Regions from separate parts of the Rhizobium sp. BR 317 genome, predicted to be linked through region 3. Evidence: riboswitches for the same ligand, from Rfam matches in the RefSeq annotation. Region 3 holds a riboswitch; each other region holds the start of a gene.
The links. Region 3 has a riboswitch for thiamine pyrophosphate ahead of thiC (phosphomethylpyrimidine synthase ThiC). Riboswitches for the same ligand answer to the same signal wherever they lie in the genome.
Positions count from the first base shown of each region.

Region 1: linked by a shared signal. The riboswitch ahead of thiB (thiamine ABC transporter substrate binding subunit) and the one ahead of thiC (phosphomethylpyrimidine synthase ThiC) in region 3 are both predicted to bind thiamine pyrophosphate.
Region 2: linked by a shared signal. The riboswitch ahead of thiD (bifunctional hydroxymethylpyrimidine kinase/phosphomethylpyrimidine kinase) and the one ahead of thiC (phosphomethylpyrimidine synthase ThiC) in region 3 are both predicted to bind thiamine pyrophosphate.

Region 1 is NZ_JARWLB010000003.1:232,783-240,068, forward strand. It holds gene thiP (thiamine/thiamine pyrophosphate ABC transporter permease ThiP) at 1-1,315, opposite strand, end outside; gene thiB (thiamine ABC transporter substrate binding subunit) at 1,323-2,351, opposite strand; TPP riboswitch at 2,401-2,517, opposite strand; gene QD357_RS06185 (MDR family MFS transporter) at 2,598-4,133, opposite strand; gene QD357_RS06190 (MarR family winged helix-turn-helix transcriptional regulator) at 4,347-4,874, shown strand; gene QD357_RS06195 (thiamine diphosphokinase) at 4,947-5,600, shown strand; gene QD357_RS06200 (ABC-F family ATP-binding cassette domain-containing protein) at 5,603-7,286, shown strand, end outside.
Region 2 is NZ_JARWLB010000021.1:39,023-46,308, reverse strand. It holds gene QD357_RS25980 (LysR substrate-binding domain-containing protein) at 1-634, opposite strand, end outside; gene QD357_RS25975 (DMT family transporter) at 751-1,659, shown strand; gene thiD (bifunctional hydroxymethylpyrimidine kinase/phosphomethylpyrimidine kinase) at 1,904-2,707, opposite strand; TPP riboswitch at 2,892-2,988, opposite strand; gene QD357_RS25965 (DHA2 family efflux MFS transporter permease subunit) at 3,036-4,511, opposite strand; gene QD357_RS25960 (DUF1127 domain-containing protein) at 4,946-5,092, shown strand; gene QD357_RS25955 (hypothetical protein) at 5,743-7,286, shown strand, end outside.
Region 3 is NZ_JARWLB010000028.1:33,001-38,330, forward strand. It holds gene QD357_RS28750 (thiazole synthase) at 1-68, opposite strand, end outside; gene thiS (sulfur carrier protein ThiS) at 72-269, opposite strand; gene thiO (glycine oxidase ThiO) at 260-1,240, opposite strand; gene thiC (phosphomethylpyrimidine synthase ThiC) at 1,242-3,068, opposite strand; TPP riboswitch at 3,161-3,293, opposite strand; gene QD357_RS28770 (UDP-glucuronic acid decarboxylase family protein) at 3,628-4,602, shown strand; gene galE (UDP-glucose 4-epimerase GalE) at 4,599-5,330, shown strand, end outside.

The DNA.
Region 1 (7,286 bases), on a different contig from region 3:
GATGGACGGCATGGGCCGGTTCGATGACGCGGATGACAAAGGGAAGCGCCATAAGGGCGTTGATGACGACGATCAGCAGCGCCGCGAAGCGGGCGGGATCGTCAACCAGCCTGAGCGCCAGGAACCATCCGGTCGCCAGGACGATCGGCGGCACCAGCAAGACGAGGGAGGATGTGCCGCTCAAGGCAACGGCCAAGCCGCGCAGGCTCGGCGCTTTCCGGCGTTCGGCCGATATGGCTGCGCGGGCGCGGATAATGGTGAAGGAGGCGAGGACCGCCAGAATGCCGGCAGCAAAAGCGATTGCGAGGCTGGTCAAGGTCGCCTGCAGGAAGATCGTCTGGCCGACAAGCCTGAGAAGATCTGCCTTCAGGCCGGTGACGACTACTGAACCGAGCGGCAGGCCGATGAACAGGGTGGTGAGCAGGAGCAGCAGGCTATCGACCAGTTTGGCGATGGGCAATGTTCCGTCGATGCGCCGTACGGCGCGGCCGGACGTCAGCCCGTGATCGTCGGGTGCCGGAAGCAGGGCCATTGCGCCGAGAATGGCGGCGGTCACCACGATCTGCAGCAGGGACAGAGCTACGGCGCGACCGGGGTCGAAATCGAAGCGAAGCGCCTGATAGATCGCCACTTCGAGCGTGGTCGCGGCTGGGCCGCCACCAAGGATCAGCACCAGCGTGAAACTGGTGGCACAGAGCATGAAGATCAGACCGGCGATACCGGGAATGAGGCCGCGCAGTATTGGCCATTCGATGAAACGAAAGACGGAGGCCGGACGCATGCCGAGCCCGCCGGCCATCAGCCAATATTCCGCCGGCACGCGCTCCAGCCCGGCAAGCATCAGGCGGGCGGCCAGCGGCAGATTAAAGAAGACGTGCGCGAGCAGGATGCCCATCAGCCCGTAGATGCTCACCGGCTGCGCCAGGCCGAGCCCCGTCAGCGCCTGGTTTAGAAGGCCCTGGCGGCCCCATATGCCGAGCAGCCCGAGCGCACCGATCAGCACCGGTAGGCCCATGGGGACAGCCATCAGGCGGATCAGCCAGAGTCGGCCGAGAAAACGCGGTTGCCGCGCCAACGCGCGAGCCACGGGAATTGCGAGAACAACGGAAAGAAGGGTGGATAGCGTCGCCTGCAGCAGGGTGAAGCGCAGCACGCGCAGAAGGTAGGGATCGGCGAGCGGATTGCCGCCGCCGGCGGTTTCGATGCCGGCGGTAAGCAGGGTGGCGATGGCAAGGCTGATGAAAAACACGATGCCGGCAAGACTGAACGCCCCGCCGGCAATGGCATGTCTTTTCTCGGGTGCCGTCAGCAACATCTCACCGTTAATTGGTGCTGGTGGCGGCCAGCCATTCGTCGACCCAGGCCTTGCGGTTCTTCTCGACCACGTCAGGGCTCATCAGGAAGGTCTTCGATGGGACGACCAGCTTGCTGAATGCATCCGGCAGCGGCTCGGATGTGGCCGCGGCCGGCATCATCCAGTTATTGGTCGGAATGGTGTCCTGGAAGCCAGGCGAGATCATGAACTTCAGGAAGTCGCGGGCAAGCTCCTTGTTCGGCGACGACTTGATTAGGCCGGCGACTTCGATCTGGATGTAATGACCCTCGGAGAAGGCGGCCGCCTGATAGCGGTCGGTCTTGTCCGTGATCATGTGATAGGCCGGCGATGTCGTATAGGAGAGCACCATCGGCGCTTCGCCCTTGGTGAACAGGTCGTAGGCTTCCGACCAGCCGGGCGTCACGGTCAGGATGCGGCCCTTGAGCTTCGTCCAGGCATCGGCTGCCTTGTCGCCATAGACCGACTTCACCCAGAGTAACAGGCCGAGGCCCGGCGTCGAGGTGCGGGGATCTTCGATGACGATCTTCTGCGACGGATCGCCTTCGACCAGATCCTTCAGGCTCTTCGGCGGGTTCTTGATCGCCTGCGTATCGTAGACGACGGCGAAATGGCCGTAATCATAGGGCACGAAGACGTCGTCCTTGAAATCGCCGGGAACCTTGAGGCCCGATGTGTCTATGCCGCTGGCATCGAACAGGCCGGTGTCCTTGGCTTCGTCGACGAGGTTGGTGTCGAGGCCGAGAACGACGTCGGCTTTGGTGCCGGTGCCTTCCAGCTTCAGCCGGGAAAGCAGTGCCACGCCGTCGGTGACGCTGACGTAATTGACTGTGCAACCGCAGGTCTTCTCGAAGGCGGCCTTGACCTTGGCGCCCGGACCCCAGTCGGCGGTGAAGCTTTCATAGGTGTAGATGGTGAGCGTCTTGTCTGCGGCTTCGGCGCCTTGGGCGGCAAAAAGCGTTGCGCCGGCGGCGAGAGCCAAGCCGGTAAACAGTGATAGCAGCGATCGGTTGGGCATGACAGCGCCTCCTCGTTGGTTTGTCTTGAACGGGAAAAGGGCGCTATGATTTTGTCACGCGTCTAATCCCTCCGCCGGTGTTAGCCGGATCAGGTTCCGCGGGTTGGCCGGTGAAAGCCTCTCAGCCAGATGTCTTCGAAGACATAAGGCACCCCGTTAGAGCGTTGGCAGGTTTAGTCCTGTGACGAAGGGATGACAAGGGGATAAAAAGAGGATGATTCCCTTGTCGATTGCAGGACCGCGTTTTTACTCGGCAGCGTGGGCGGCTGCCTGGCTGTCGAGCTTCTTGGCGGCACTGGGCAATTGCACGTTCTTCAATATGATCGCCGTCAGCAGGCCGAGGAAGCATATGGCGGCGGCCGTCATGAACAGCGGACTGAAGGCGCTTGCATAGGCATTGGCAACGCTTTCGCGCGTGGCCTCCGGCAGGGCCGCCATCATCTTCGGCGTCAGTTCCTCGATGTTGGCGACGCCCGGAATGGAGAGGCCGATATTGCTGAGCTTGGCGGCGATGATGGCGCCGTAGATGGAAATGGCGATCGAGGCGCCACCCATGCGCGAGAGCGTCACGGCGCCGGTGGCGGCACCGACGTCACCCCTTGCGGCGGCATTCTGCACGCCGATGACCGGGACCTGCTGTGCCAGGCCGATGCCGATGCCGTGCAGCAGCATCAGGGCGCCGATGAAGACGATCGGCGTGCCGGCATGGACCTGCGCCAGCGTGGCGAAGGCGATGGTGCTGCAGGCGGCGCTGGCGATGGCGAAGGGCTTGTAGCGGCCCCTGGCCGAGATCAGCCGGCCGGCCGAAAGCGAACCGCATACGATGCCTCCGGTCAACAGGATGAACAGAAGACCGGCCATGGAGGGTGACAAGCCGGTTGTCGTCTGCAGGAAGAGCGCGAAGTAGTTGACCATGCCGATCGCGACTGCACCGCTGGTGACCGAGATGATCAGCAGCAGGCCGAAGGTCGGGTTGCGGAACAGCGTCATGGGTACGATCGGCTCCGGCGCGCGGCGTTCGACGAAGACCCAGGCCAATGCGCAAAACGCGCCGAAGGCGATGATCCCAAGGCATTGCGGCGAAAGCAGCGATCCGAAAAGCTCGGTGCCGTCGGCGGCAAGCACGATGCTGGTGGTGGTTAGCGCAAGGAGGAGTGCGCCGGCGTAATCAATCTTCGGTTTGCGGGCCGGTTTGCGATACGGCAGCATGAGGGCGAGGCCGGTCAGAACGATAAAGCCGATCGGCACGTTGACGAGGAAGATCGAGCGCCAGCCGAAGAGGTCGCTCATCGTGCCGCCGAGAACCGGGCCGATGGCGCCGGAGGCCATCAGCACCAGGCTGGAATAGCTTTGATAACGGGCGCGTTCGCGCGGCTCGAAGAGATCGGCGTTGACGGCGAAGATCGACACCAGAATGCCGCCGCCGCCAAGGCCCTGCAGCACGCGGGCGGCGATCAGCGTGTTCATCGATACCGCAAGGCCGCAAACGGCCGAGCCGACGGTGAAGATCGCGATTGCGGTCATCATCACATATTTGCGGCCGAAGAGGTCGCCGAGCTTGCCGTAGACGGGCATCGAGGCGGAAAGGGCGAGCAGATAGGCCGAGCCGATCCAGCCGAAGCGTTCCAAATGCCCGAATTCGCCGACAATGGTCGGCAGCGCCGTCGAGACGATCTGGTTGTCGAGGGTTGCCATGAACATGGCGGTCATCAGGAAAAGGAAGAGAATCAGCCGGCGGCGATGATCCGCCACGAGTGGCGCGTGCGTGACTTGCATATCCATGGGACGAGAAATCCGAGCTTGCCGAAACGCTATGCATTCGATCGAACGCATGGGAACGCCCCGGTTCCTGAATGCGGAACGTGGCGTTTTCGGGCAGGTCTTCGAAAGCGGACGTTCCGGAGCAACATATGTGCTATCAGCATATAATTGTCAATGGCAAGTGAATGCTGTCTGCATATTTTAATTCCTGTCCGTCTCTGATATGTTGGAATGATGACAACAGCAACGAACACACGAGAAGTTGAAGCCTCGCCGCTGCCCGAAGACGAAAACCTGCTGCGCATCGGGCAGGTAATGACGCGCATGCGCCTGATGACCGGCCGCCGCATGATCGGCCGGCTTGCCATCCAGAACGTCGCGCCGGGTCTGGAGCTTTCGCATCTCGACGTCATCGATGCCGTGAGGCGCGCGGAAGAGGCCGGCGAAGTCACGGTCGGAACGATCGCCGACATCCTGCGCATCGATCCATCGCGGGCAAGCCGCATCGTCGCCGAGATGGTCACCCGCGGGGTGCTGCGCCGCAAGGCCTCGCAGGCCGATGCGCGGCGCATTGTCGTCGTACTGACCGCGCTTGGGCAAAGGTTGCTTGCCGAGATCCAGGCGCAGAAGTTTTCGGTCATCGAGAGCATTATCGCCGACTGGTCGACGGAGGATGTCGAGGCTTTCTCGCTGCTGTTCGATCGGTTCGTCGGCGGTTATGAGCGGGTTTTCCAGGCGCGCATCAAGGAAACGGACGGCTGAGCGGCCGACGCTGCCGTTCTTGCCAACAGCGCTCTTCCCTAGTGACGCGTCTTTGCGCTATGGGCTTGGCACATGAGCCAATCCACCACCTTCACCATCCTTCTCGGCGGCGAGCTTCGTCTGACGGACCGGCTGCGCGCCGCGGTCGCCGGTAGCCGGTTCATCGCGGCGGATGGCGGCATGCGCCATGCCGTGGCGCTCAATGCGACGCCCGAGCTCTGGGTCGGCGATTTTGACTCGACGCCGGCGGACCTGCGGGGCGCGTTCCCAAATGTGCCCAAGCAGCCCTATCCGGCGGCAAAGGCGGCGACCGACGGCGAGATCGCTATATCGGAAGCGATCGACCGTGGAGCGACGCGGCTGATCCTTGCTGGCGCGATGGGCGGGGAACGTTCGGACCATGCGATCCAGCATATGCTCTATGGCGTTCAGCTTGCCGAAAAAGGTTTCGACGTGCTGCTGACCTCAGGCGACGAAGAGGCCCTGCCGCTGCTGCCGGGTGAACTGGAACTGGCGCTGCCGGCCGGCTCGCTGTTTTCCGTCCTTGGCTTCAGCGATCTGACGGGTCTCTTCATTCACAACGCTCGCTATCCCCTGCGCGATTTCCATCTGCCTTTCGGCGCATCGCGTACTATTTCCAATGTGGCGGAAGGCCCTGTGCGCCTTTCGCTCGGCAGCGGCAGGGCGATCGTGCTTGCCCGCCCTTATGATCTCAGCGGAGTCTGATCTTGGCCCCTCCTATCCTGAAACTCGATGATATCTTCCTGAGCTTCGGCGGCGCGCCGCTCTTGGCCGGCGCCGGGCTGCAGGTGGAGCCGGGCGATAAGATCTGCCTTGTCGGCCGCAACGGTTCTGGCAAGTCGACCCTTCTCAAGATCGCTGCCGGCCTCGTCGAGGCCCAGTCCGGCGACGTGTTCCGCCATCCGTCGTCAACGGTGCGCTATCTCGAGCAGGCGCCGGATTTCGCCGATTACAAGACGGTGGCAGCCTATGCCGAAGCCGGGCTTGGCCCGGGCGACGATCCCTATCGCGTCATCTATCTGCTCTCCCATCTCGGCCTGACCGGCGAGGAGGACCCGAGGACTCTTTCAGGCGGCGAGGCGCGCCGCGCGGCTCTCGCCCGCGTTCTCGCGCCGGAACCGGATATCCTGCTGCTCGACGAACCGACCAACCATCTCGACCTGCCGACCATCGAATGGCTGGAAGGCGAGCTGCAGAAGAGCCGCAGCGCACTGGTGCTGATCTCGCACGACCGGCGCTTCCTGGAAAAAGTATCGACCGCGACCGTCTGGCTCGACCGCGGCACGTCGCGGCGGCTCGATCGTGGCTTCGCCTTCTTCGAAGCCTGGCGCGACCAGGTGCTGGAAGCCGAGGAGCTGGAACAGCACAAGCTCGGCAAGGCGATCGAGCGCGAGGAACATTGGCTGCGGTATGGCGTGACCGCGCGGCGCAAGCGCAACATGCGCCGCCTCGGTGAATTGCAGGACATGCGCGCGCGTCATCGCGGCCACAAGGGCGCTCTAGGCACCGTACAGGCGGCAGCCTCCGATGCGCAGGAGAGCGGCAAGCTGGTGATCGAGGCGGACAAGATCACAAAGGTCTATGACGAACGCGTCATCGTCGCGCCGTTTTCGATCCGCGTGCATCGCGGCGATTGCATCGGTCTCGTCGGCCCGAACGGCGCTGGCAAGACGACACTGCTGAAGATGCTGACCGGGCAATTGGCAGCGGATAGCGGCACGGTCAAACTCGGCACCAATCTGGAGATCGCTACCCTCGATCAGAAGCGCGAGGACCTCAATCCGGAGGACACGCTCGCCAACTATCTGACGGATGGCCGCGGCGAAAACCTGCTGGTCAATGGCGAGCAGCGGCATGTCACCGGCTATATGAAGGAATTTCTCTTCCAGCCGGAACAGGCGCGCACGCCGATCAAAAATCTTTCCGGTGGCGAGCGCGCCCGGCTGATCCTGGCGCGCATCCTGTCGCGGCCGACCAATCTCCTGATCCTCGACGAACCGACCAACGATCTCGACATCGAGACGCTGGACCTGCTGCAGGAGATCGTCGCCGGCTTCAACGGCACCGTTATCCTCGTCAGCCACGACCGTGATTTCCTCGATCGTACCGTGACTTCGACCATCGCGCCGGCCAATCCCGAAGAGCCGGACGGCCGCTGGATCGAATATGCCGGCGGCTATTCCGACATGCTCGCCCAGCGCAAGGGCGCGATCGACGAGCGCAAGCGGGCCGAAAAGGCAGCCGAGAAGCCGAAGGCAGCGGAGACGTCAGCAGCCACCGCCGAGGCTTCGAAGGGTAAGGGCAAGCTCTCCTACAAGCAGAAATTCGCCCTAGAAAACCTCCCGAAGGAGATGGCGAAGGCCGAAGCTGATATCACCGCCCGCGAACAGA
Region 2 (7,286 bases), on a different contig from region 3:
TGAAGGCAATGCGATAGGGCCGCGCCTGCTGCTCCAGGGATCGCAGGGCAAAGTCGCGCGCCCAGGTCGAGTTGCGGTATGTCGCGATGGGCAGCGGTGTCGCGTCATGCAGGCGATGCACCAACGATGTCACCCAGACGGTCGGATCGATGCAAAGCACCTCTCCCGTGGTCTGCTTGCTCCAGTCGAAGACCACGGCAAGATCGAGTTCGTCCTTCTCCAGGGCGGCAAGATTGCGAGCGGTGTAATCGCAAGAAACGGTCACTTCGACGGCAGGGTGCCGGACAGCGAAGGCGGCCAGCGCCGCCGGCAGGACGGTCTGGCTGTATTCTTCCGGAATTCCGATCCGGACAGGTCCGTTCAACGGCTTGGTGCGGATGGTCGCAGCAGCCTCATTCAACAGATCGACGATCCGTCGAGCATAGGGAAGCAACTGATTTCCGGAGCGGGTCAGCACGACCCCACGGGCGCTTCTTTCGAACAGCGCCCCGCCGACAATTTCCTCCAGGCGCTTGATCTGGGCGCTGACGGCCGATTGGGTGCGGCCGATGCGTTGCGCGGCAACGGAAAAATTCAACGTCTCGCTAATGACGAGGAACGTCCGGAGCAGATCGCTTTCGATGGGTTCGCGCATGGGCAAGCCACAAAAATTTCCGATGGCACATATCTCTACTATTCGTTTGTCTGATGTCAAATATCGGCGCACACAAGTGTAATCCGTCCAGGTGCTTCGTTCCCGAGATACCGCACATGACCATTCAGACCCCGGCTCGATCCTTCGCCGCCAATGAATACGAAAAGGGCGTCGCTCTCGTCGTTGCGGCAACGCTCGCCTGGAGCGCCAGCGGCGTCTATACGCGGCTGCTGACGACGGATATCTGGACGGCGATCGCCTGGCGCTCCCTGTTCGGCGGATTGTTCCTGCTGATCCCGAGCTTCTTTCTCGAAGGCGGCTTTTCGCGTCGCCAGTGGAGCTCGATCTTTCACCCGTCTGGGCTTGCGATGATCGCCTGCCAGACCTTCAGCCAGGCCTGCTTCATCGGCGCGCTCTATAGGACCACGGTTGCGAACGTGACTATGATCTATGCCACAGCGCCCTTTATCGCCGCCTTGCTCGGCTGGGCGATCCTGAAGGAGCGTGTGCCGAGGCGAACCCTTGTTGCCGGCGGGATCTGTTTGGTCGGCGTGGCGATCATCGTCGCTGCCTCGATCGGCGGCGGCACGGGCCTCGGCGATCTCTTGGCGCTCGGCATGACGGCTTCGTTCGCCCTGATCATCATCATTCCGCGCATCGATCGCAGCGCACCGAGCCTGCCGCCAACCATCGTCAGCGCCTTCCTGACGCTCGTTATCTTCGCGCCGTTCAGCTCAGTTGGGTCGCTCGATCTGCACAATTGGCTGGTGCTTGCCGCCTTCGGGGCAACCAATTTCTCCTTTGCCCTCGTCCTGTTTCTTGCCGGCGCGAAGCGCATGCCGCCCGCGGAAGCGGCTCTTATCGGCACCATGGAAATCGTGCTGACTCCTTTCTGGGTTTGGCTGTTCTTTTCCGAAAGGCCGCCGCTTGCGACGTTTTTCGGCGGCGCCATCATCCTTGCGACGGTCCTCTGGCACACGTTCATCGACCTCAGGCATAGCCGGCGCAGGCACGAGCCGAGCTAGAGCAAGCTACCCATAAAGCCCATATTGTAACGAAGATATTCGCCTATAGGCTGCATGTTATTCAGCTATCGTTCATTTAGTGGAAGGCAAATAAACAATCGCCGCAACGCCTTGCGGTTGATTGAGGCTCGGTCACCGATACAGCTGCACGAGGCAGGTGGCCGGGCCTCTCAGGTCTCCCGGGGAAGGCGTTGCCAGCGAAGCAGATAGGCCGACTATGGATCTGTCCGCTCCCGTTCCGCACTTATGCTGACCAAAGCGCGTAGAAGTGCTGGACCGGTCCGTGACCGGTTCCGACCGACAGCGTTTCGGCCGCCGCAACCGCGCCTGCGAGATACTCTTTGGCTGCGGCGACGGCTTTCGGTAGCGTCGAGCCCTTGGCAATCTCCGCCGCCAACGCGCTGGAAAGTGTGCAGCCGGTTCCATGCGTATTTCTGGTCGGTACACGGCCGGCCTCGAACCAGGTCAGGCCCTCCGGGCTTGCGAGCACGTCCGGGCTTTCATCGCCGGCGAGATGCCCGCCTTTGACCAGAACGGCCCGCGCGCCGAGCCTTACAAGGGCTTCCGCCTGCCGGGCCATTGTCTCGCGATTTTCGGCCTCCGGTTCATGCAGAAGTGCGGCAGCTTCCGGCAGATTGGGCGTCAGCAGCGTGGCCAATGGAAGAAGTCGCTCGGTCAGGATATCGACGGCATCCGCGGCAAGCAATGCAGTTCCGCCTTTGGCGATCATGACTGGGTCGAGCACGATCGGAACGCCTTCATGGGGAGTGAGCGCATCGGCAACCGCTTCGGCGATTGCGGCATTGGCAATCATGCCGATCTTGACGGCATCGAGGCGCACATCGGCAAATATGGCTCTGATCTGTTCGGCCACGAACTCCGCAGGAACAGGGTGGACGCCGGAAACGCCCTGCGTGTTCTGGGCCGTCAACGCGGTCAGCGCTGCCATGCCGTAGACGCCACGGGCAGAAAATGCCTTCAGGTCGGCCTGAATGCCGGCGCCGCCGGAAGGGTCGGAGCCGGCGATGGAGAGGACATTTCGGATCATGGGCGTGCCTTTCTGCTCCAGCCGATGGACAGTGCACCGGAGATCGCGGCGAAGTTGGTGATGCATCGCACCAGCGGAGGGTTTGGCCGCGTGGTCGTTAGCAGCGAGCCGGCAATGGTGTTGTTTTTGCATATCGCGCCTTTCGGGCGGGGTGAGACGCGAAGGGATGACGGTAAGAGCACGCCGAGATCCCCGAGCGACTTCCTCCGCCAGCATTATCTGGTTCAGGTTCAAAGGGTACTTCTCAGCCCATCATGCGACGGGCGCCCCTGTCTCTCATCGCCATCTTTCTCGCAGAGAACGGCCACCCTGTCATCAGCTAATCGTTCTAGTGGTGGTGCCCCATATCCGGCCCGTGTTCCTGCTTCCTGATAAACAACGCCGCTACGATCGCTCCCAGTGAGATGACCATCCCGCAGAGAAAGGCGGCCTTGATCCCGCCGGTCGTTGCGGCAAGCGCACTGGCGCCGGCGGCGGAAAGACTGGTGGCTCGCAAGGTCATGATCGCGACGAACAGGGCGGTGCCGGCCGCGCCGGCGACCTGTTGGGTGGTGCCGAGCATGGCGCTGCCGTGCGAATAGAGGTTTGGCGGCAGCGATCCCAGGCTGACGGTGAACAGCGGCGTGAACATTAGTGCGAGACCGATGCTCAGCACCATATGGGCAATCAGCAGCATCCAGAACGGCGTATCCTGCTGTATGAAGACCAGCCCGCCCATTACGGTGCTGAGGATGATCGCTCCTGGAATGATCAGCGGCGCCGGACCGTATTTGTCGAAGAGACGCCCGACCGTCGGCGCGCAAAGGCCCATGATCAGCCCGCCGGGCAGCAACAGCAGCCCGGTTTGCAGGGTCGACAATCCCAGCACGTTTTGGAGATAGATCGGCAGCAAGATGAAGACGCCGAACATCGACATCATCAATATGGCCATCATGGCCGCGGCGATCGTGAATGTCTTTGTGGTCAAGGTGCGCAGATCGAGCAGCGCTCTCTCCTGTTTTTGCAATTGCAACTGCCGCACGATGAAAACCGCGATGACGACGGCGCCGGTCAAAAGCGGAATCCATGGCGATACCGCCGGCGTATGAAGCGCTGCTTCGCCCAATCCGCTAAGGCCGTAGACGAAACCGCCGAAGCCGATGGCGGAGAGGAAGATCGAAAGAATATCGATCGGCGCCGTGGTTGGAACCGTCACGTTCTTGATCCGCGAGGCGCCGAGCGCCAATGCAGACAGGGCGATCGGCAACACCAGGAGGAACAGCCAGCGCCATTCCAGCGCGGAAAGAATGAGGCCGGAAATGGTTGGCCCGATGGCCGGAGCCACCGATATGACGACCGAAATATTGCCCATGGTCCTGCCGCGCGATTCCGGCGGCACCAAGGTCATCACCGTCGTCATCAGCAGCGGCATCATGATTGCTGTGCCCGAGGCCTGCACGATGCGGCCAATGACAATGACGGCAAACCCCGGCGCCAGCGCCGATATCAGCGTGCCAGCGCTGAACAGCGACATGGCGAGAATGAAGACCGGTCGCGTGTTGAGCCGTTGCAGCAGGTATCCGGTGACCGGGATGACGACGGCCATGGTCAGCATGAAGGCCGTGGTCAACCACTGAGCGGCACTTGCGGTAATATCGAGATCGGCCATCAGATGCGGCAGCGCCACACCCATAATGGTCTCGTTGAGAATGACGACAAAAGCCGACACCAATAGCAGGGCTATGACGAGTTTGTTACGGGCACCATGGTCTTCCACGGTTGGGACATCCTGTTCCGCATCGGCAAAAGTCTCGCTGTCGGTCATAATCGTGCTGCCTTGGGTCGAATTTGGACGGAACAATTGATATTGCCCGGGACGGCAAATCGCTTGGCTTTTTCATATGACGAGCGGCTGCGTGAGATTACGACACGGGCAGCGAATTATTTTCGCGCTGGCGACTGGCAGAACGATCTGCGCAGTTGCAATTCTCCAGTTCGCTCACGCCCAAGAATGGCAATGTGTTGACGAAGGTCAACCCCAAAGACGTTTCGAAGGGATCGGCAGTTGGCTGTCTGAGATTTCACGCTGCGCCCGAAAGGTTAAGATCCCGCTGAATAACCCATGCGCTACCTGCATGGGTGCAGTGATACCTTGGCGCTGCAATATCAGAAGGTCCCGTATTATATACAAGCCATCGAAGCGAAGGGAGCGCCACGGACGGCAGCTCAGCTTCGAATGCCCAAGGAAAGGGGATCATTATGAACGTAGCACGCTCTTTCAACAACTGGCGCAAGTATCGTCAAACGGTCGCCGAACTGGGCCGTATGTCCACGCGCGAACTGAATGACCTTGGCATCGGCCGCGGCGACATTCATAACATCGCTCGCGGAGCGGTCGTTCGCTAACGGCTCACAACGCCATCCATACTTCGACATTTCGACAGCGCCTGCTTCCTCCCGAGCGGGCGCTTTTGTTTTGCGCTTTTCGCAAGCGGCTCCCACCCTTCCAATGAAGGCCGGTCCCGATAGAGCTTCCAGCTTTTCGCATAACGCATGCCTGCCCTGCAAAGAAATGCCTATGAACTGAGCAAATAAAAAGTATGATGTATTTATCGAAGCGATGCACCTCCTCCCGCATCCTTCGAAATGCAGATGACCTACTCCTCCTCCCAAGGTCGTCTGCGGGAACAGTAGCACTCCTCCTCCCAGCTACTGTTCGGTTCTTTACGAAAGCCTGCCGCACCTCCTCCCGCGGCAGGCTTTTTCGTTTAGGACTCAAGCAGGCCAGATGAGCCGGGCTGATCGATTCTCGCTTCATTCATGACGTCTGCGAATTTCCTGCCGGTCGAGAGACGGCGCTACACGCGCCGGACGACCCATTTGTTGGGAAAATCTCGAACAATTGTCGGCGCCATCATCCCTATCCATCGCCAAGTCAGCTTCGCTCCACCTTATTTGTCCTAATGTTCCATGCCCGAAACCATCTCGCGGGCGAAATGGAGGTCGCGGCGCTCAAAAGCGCTTCGATTTCAGGACCGTAAGAGGAATGTTTCCGCATGCTGAAGACCCTTGACGACTGCGCCCCCGGCCTTGCCCCGAACGGCAAAATGGCTGTGACCGAAGGTGGGCCGTTGAAGGTGTCCGGCGCGGGCAGGGATGCACTTCTCAATTGCCTGATCTCCGGTGGAGACGAGAGATTGGAGTGCGAACCGGCGACCGGCCTCAATATGTATGGCCACGGGCCATCGCCCCGGCCGCGGGACTTGGCCTTCGGCTCCTCGACGGCATCGACCATTTCCGCACCGGCTTTCGCGGCAGTCGGCGCGTACCATGCTGACCTTGTGCGGGAAATGGAAACACGGCCTGCGGCCGAGATCTACGCGCGGGAGATCGCGCGGATGCGCGCGAAACTGCTGCGTCTGCTCGGCCTAGATCGGAGCGCAGGGCCATCGCAGGTGGATGCCATCATGGCAACGTCCGGCACCGATATCCATCTCTTCGCTGCGTCGCTGCTGGCACGGCAGGACGATCGGACCTTGATGACTATCACGCTGATGGGCAACGAGACCGGGAGCGGGGTGATGACCGCTGCATCCGGGCGCCACTTCATGAGCTGCGTCGGTGGCCATCGTCCCGTTGGCAAAGGCGAAGAACTGAGCCCTGGACATGCCACGCGCAATACGACGGTCGCGGTGCGTAATGCCGACGGCACGTTGCGGAGCGAAGACGAGATAGAATTGGAATTGAGAGGGCTGATCGAACTCGCCCGCGCGGCTGAACTCAGGTGCCTTTTGGTCGTTACGGATGTTTCCAAGACCAGCCTGCTGGCACCGAGCCTCGAAACGGTCTTTCGCCTGAAAGAACGCTTCGGCGCCATGCTCGATATCATGATCGATGCTTGCCAATTTCGCGTTTCCGCCGCAACGATCCGCGCCTATCTGGCCCATGATTTCCTGGTGGCCGTCACCGGCTCCAAATTCCTGGCCGGTCCGATTTTCAGTGGCGCGCTGCTATGTCCGCCTCGAATGTCGGATCGCCTGAAGCAGCGATCCTTGCCGCCGGCGCTTGCCGATTATTGTGCGAAAGCGGATTGGCCGGAGGGCTGGATGGCCCGGGATGTGTTGCCGGATCACGCCAATTTCGGCCTCTTGCTGCGATGGAAGGCGGCGCTGTTCGAACTCGAGCGCTTTGTCGGCTTGTCCGAGGACAAGGTGATCGCCGTGCTCTCCGCTTTCGCCGAGGCGGTTGGAAAGCGGCTCAAGCAGGACAGCGCCTTCGAGATGCTTGACAGTCGGCCGATCGACCGGAACCGCCTGTGGGGCGAACGGCAGGCTTCGCGCTGGGATGAGATACCCTCGATCTTTTCGTTCTATCTACGCAATCCTCATCGAGGCGGCATTCTGACGGCGACGGAGAGTGCAGCGGTCTACGAGAACCTAGCCGTCGAGCAGGGCGGCCTTGTGCCGGTACGTCTCGGTCAGCCCGTTCGCTGCGCCGATTTCGGCGACATGCCTGCTAGCGCCTTGAGGATATGCCTGAGTGCGCCGTTGATCGCTGGGGCCTGTGAAAGTGCCGATGCTCTTGATGGCATGATCTCACA
Region 3 (5,330 bases):
GGCGAAGGATAACGTGCTGTGCCGAGAAGAACACGCGATCCAACCTGGGTACCATAGAGATCAAGCATGGTTCAGCCTCCCTGCATCGGGGTCAGGATCTCGATCCTGTCATTGTCGTTCAGAAGGTGATCATCGCGATCCTCGCGATGGACGAGTTCGCCGTTGACGGCGGTTGCCAGCCACTCGCCCTCATAATCGAGCACGGCCAGAAGCTGCGAAAGTGTGGTTGCGGCAATTGTCTCGGGTTCGCCGTTTATGATCAGGCGCATCGGGGGCTCCTTTGCCTCGTCTGTTCGGAAAAGACCAGATCCGCGGCTTCGACCGCCATGGTGGGTGCCAGCAAAAAACCGTGGCGATAAAGGCCGTTGAGGATGATGACATTGCCCTCCCGCGACACCCGCGGAAGGTTGTCTGGAAAGGCAGGACGGATGCCGGAGCCGGTCTCGACGATGGCGGCATCGGCAAAAGCGGGATGCAGCGCATAGGCAGTGTTCAGCAGTTCCATCAACGAGCGGGCGGTGATCGGCCCTTGGAAATCCGTCTCGATCATCGTTGCGCCGACCATGAACAGGCCTTTGCCGCGTGGCACGATATAGACGGGAAAGCGTGGATGCAGCAGTCGGACAGGACGCGCAAGCGTGACCTCCTCCGTCTGCAGATAGAGCATTTCGCCCCGGACACCCCGCAATTCCCCGTTCTGACCGATGCGGGCGGCGCCCGTGCAATCGACGACTTCGGCGAATTCGCCGTCATCCTCAATTTCATCGGCAAAGGTCACGCCCTTTGCTGAGAGATCGTTCTTCAATGACTGCAACACCTCGCGGGGATTGAGGTGCGCTTCCTGCGGGAAGAACAAGCCATGCCGGAATCGACCCGAAAGAGAGGGTTCGAGGGTGGCGATTTCGTGTTCCTCTACCCAGCGATAGCCGGTCGTGCGGCTGGCAAATCGCTTCAGCTCGTTTTGATCGCGGTTCAGCGCGACGACGAGCGTTCCATTGTGGACGACCTTGCCGGGAACAATTGCTTCCCATCGGTCGACGGAATCGCGGCCATGCTCGAGAACGGCTTCATCGGCACTTTCCCGTTCGCACCAGGGCGCCAGCATGCCGCCGGCGAGCCAGGAGGCGGCTTGGCGGAAATTCCGGCTGGGATCTATGATCCTGACCTCTGCACCGCGCCGAAGCAGTTCATGAGCGACCGTGAGGCCGGCGACGCCGGCCCCTTTGACGAGGACACGCATGTCATTCGGCCGGATGTGCGGCGCCGTCAATCGGCATGTAGAGGTCGCCGCCCTCCCGATATTTTGCCGCCATCGCTTCCAGCCCCTCCTTCTGCGCCTCGGCGCGGATGTCGTGCGAAATCCGCATGGAGCAGAATTTCGGGCCGCACATCGAGCAGAAATGCGCAACCTTGTGGGCCTCCTTCGGCAAGGTTTCGTCATGGAAGCTGCGGGCGGTGTCGGGATCGAGCGACAGGTTGAACTGATCTTCCCAGCGGAATTCGAAGCGGGCACGCGACAGAGCATCGTCACGCACTTGGGCGGCCGGATGACCCTTGGCAAGATCGGCCGCGTGCGCGGCGATCTTGTAGGTGATGACGCCCGTCTTGACGTCGTTGCGGTCTGGCAGGCCGAGATGCTCCTTCGGGGTGACGTAGCAGAGCATGGCCGTGCCGAACCAGCCGATCATCGCCGCGCCGATCCCTGAGGTGATGTGATCGTAGCCCGGCGCGATATCGGTCGTCAGCGGCCCGAGCGTATAGAAGGGCGCCTCGCCACAGACGGCGAGCTGCTTGTCCATGTTCTCCTTGATCTTATGCATCGGAACATGGCCGGGGCCTTCGATCATCACCTGGCAATCTTTCGCCCAGGCGATCTTCGTCAGTTCGCCGAGCGTTTCCAGTTCGGCAAACTGCGCGGCGTCGTTGGCATCAGCGATCGAGCCGGGGCGCAGGCCGTCGCCGAGCGAGAAGGAAACGTCATAGGCGCGGCAGATGTCGCAGATTTCCTCGAAATGCTCGTAGAGGAAGCTCTCGCGGTGATGATGCAGACACCACTTGGCCATGATCGAGCCGCCACGCGAGACGATACCGGTGACGCGATTGACGGTCAGCGGGATGTAATGCAGCCGCACGCCAGCATGGATGGTGAAGTAATCGACGCCCTGTTCGGCCTGCTCGATCAACGTGTCGCGATAGACTTCCCAGGTCAGCTCCTCAGCAATGCCGCCGACCTTTTCCAGCGCCTGATAGAGCGGCACCGTGCCAATCGGCAGCGGCGAATTGCGGATGATCCATTCGCGGATGTTGTGGATATTGCGGCCGGTCGAGAGATCCATGACCGTATCGGCGCCCCAGCGGGCCGCCCAGACCATTTTCTCAACCTCTTCCGCCATCGAAGAGGTGACGGCGGAATTGCCGATATTGGCGTTGATCTTCACCAGGAAGTTCCGGCCGATGATCATCGGCTCGCTTTCCGGATGATTGATATTGGCCGGGATGATCGCCCGACCCGCCGCGACCTCCTGGCGAACGAATTCCGGGGTCACATGATCGGGAATATGGGCACCGAAGCTCTCGCCATCGCGAATCAGGGCTTCGGCCTTGGCCTTGCGGCCGAGATTTTCGCGGATAGCGATGAATTCCATTTCCGGCGTGATGATGCCGGCGCGCGCATAGGCAAGCTGGGTAACGGCCTTGCCGTCCTTGCCTCGCAGCGGCTGGCGCTTAGCCGGAAATTCCGGCGTCAGCCGCTCGCCGCTGACAAAGCCATTGTCTTCGGGACGCACATGGCGACCTTCATAGGCCTCGACGTCGCCGCGCGCGAGTACCCAATCGCGGCGGAGCTGTGACAAGCCCTGCTCGATGCGGATATCAGCCCCTTCGACAGTGTAGGGGCCTGAGGAATCATAGACGACGACCGGCGGCTCGCCCGATGTCGGATGAACGCTGATCTCGCGCATCGGCACACGGATATCGGTGTGAAGGTCTCCGGGGATGTAGATCTTCCGCGACGCCGGCAGCGCGCCGGTGGTGACAGTCGGGGTGAGGTTTTTTGCGGCAATGTTCATGGTTTGAGGCTCCAAGTTGCAGTTGGAGACCCAGTCAATCAGCCGGAATGATGGAAAGACGCCGGCATAGAATCCACGCGGGAATCCGAAGCCTTCGAGCGCTTGCACCGTCCCTACGCCAGTATGAACTGGATCAGGTTCAACGGGTCACTGCGCCCACAATCGGCAAAGCCGTATTGTTCAGCAGTATCTCAGCCCCTTGCCGGGACCCCCCTGGTGAATGTCGCAAAGACTATGTCCGGGGCTCGGCTTGTGTCAACCCTGGAACCACAGCCTCGGCAGACCAAGCCGAATAGGTCCGCTCGCCATCAGACTAAAGTCCTACTCATGGCAAGACTTACGTCCGAAGACGCAATCTTTGGTCCGAACGCCATGGATTTGTACCGACTGCTGCTCCAGTTCCCTCCGGCGAAGAAAGCGGCGGGGTATCCGACCGCTTTTGCGAAGTATGCGGAGAAGGTCGATGAAGATGAACGCCCAAGACAGCATCCTCGCCCCGACGCCTGTCGCGGTTTCAGACGGTAGCCGCGTCACCATGTTGGCTGCGAGATAATCGGCCATGCAGCAAGCAAAGCGAATCCTAGTTACAGGCGGTGCAGGTTTCCTCGGATCATTCCTGTGCGAACGACTTCTTCAGGAAAAACAGGAGGTTATCTGCGTAGATAATTTCTTTACGGGACGTAAGAGCAACGTCTCGCACCTCCTGGACAACAAGTCGTTCGAAATCGTCCGCCATGATATCACCTTTCCCCTCTACGTAGAGGTCGATGAGATTTACAATCTCGCTTGTCCGGCAAGTCCGGTTCACTACCAATACGATCCGGTACAGACGACCAAGACCAGCGTCCACGGTGCGATCAACATGCTGGGCCTCGCCAAACGGGTCGGTGCAAAGATCCTCCAGGCCTCCACGTCCGAAGTCTATGGCGATCCCGAGATCCATCCCCAACAGGAGGATTATTGGGGCCGGGTGAACCCGATTGGCCCGCGCTCCTGTTACGACGAGGGCAAGCGCTGCGCCGAGACCCTGTTCTTCGATTACTGGCGCCAGCACCGGCTCCAGATCAAAGTGGCGCGCATCTTCAACACATACGGTCCAAGAATGAGCCCCGATGACGGCCGTGTCGTTTCCAACTTCATCGTGCAGGCGCTGCAGAACGAGCCGATAACGGTTTACGGCAACGGCCAGCAGACGCGGTCGTTCTGCTACGTCGACGACCTCATAGACGGCCTGGTTCGCCTGATGGGAACAAAGGAAGAGGTCACCGGCCCGATCAACCTTGGCAATCCGGCGGAGTTTACGATGCTGGAGCTTGCCGAACTCGTCATAAAACTGACCGGCAGCCGATCGAAGATTAAATTCCTGCCCTTGCKTGCCGACGATCCCCGTCAACGGCAACCGGACATCGGCGTTGCCATGCGTGAACTCGGCTGGAAGCCGAAGCTCCAGTTGCGAGACGGGCTTGCCAAAACGATCGCCTATTTTGACGAGCTGCTTTCGTCGGACGATTCGCACGCGGTCGCTGCTGAATGACGACCGTCCTCGTCACAGGCGGAGCCGGGTATATCGGATCGCATTGCTGCAAGGCGTTCGCGGAGGCCGGTTGGTCGATCGTCACCTACGACAATCTCTCCCGCGGCTGGCGTGACGCTGTAAAATGGGGGCCTCTGGTCGAGGGTGACATTGCCGACGCCGAGACTCTCGCGGCAGCGCTGCGCCAGTATCGCCCTGACGTCGTGGCCCATTTCGCCGCCTACGCCTATGTCGGCGAATCCGTTGAATTTCCGGAACTCTACTACCGGAACAACACATTCGGGACGTTGGTGCTCATCGAGGAAATGCTGAAAGCCGGGGTCAACCGGCTGATCTTTTCAAGTACTTGCGCTTCCTACGGCATTCCGGTGCGAACCCCGATCGACGAGACCCATCCGCAGTGGCCGATCAATCCCTATGGGTGGTCGAAATTCATGATCGAACGGATGGTGGAAGATTTCTCCCGTGCTCGCGGCCTCAATGCAGTGATGCTGCGATATTTCAATGCCGCCGGATGCGACCCTGATGGCGAAATCGGCGAACGGCACGAACCCGAGACGCATGTCGTTCCACTTGCCATAGAGGCGGCGATCAAGCCGGGCCGGGTCTTTACCATCAACGGCACCGATTTCGATACGCGAGACGGCACCGCCGTCCGCGACTACATCCACGTCACCGATCTGGCGCGTGCGCATGTCCTTGGCGGTGAGAAGCTATTGCGGGATCGA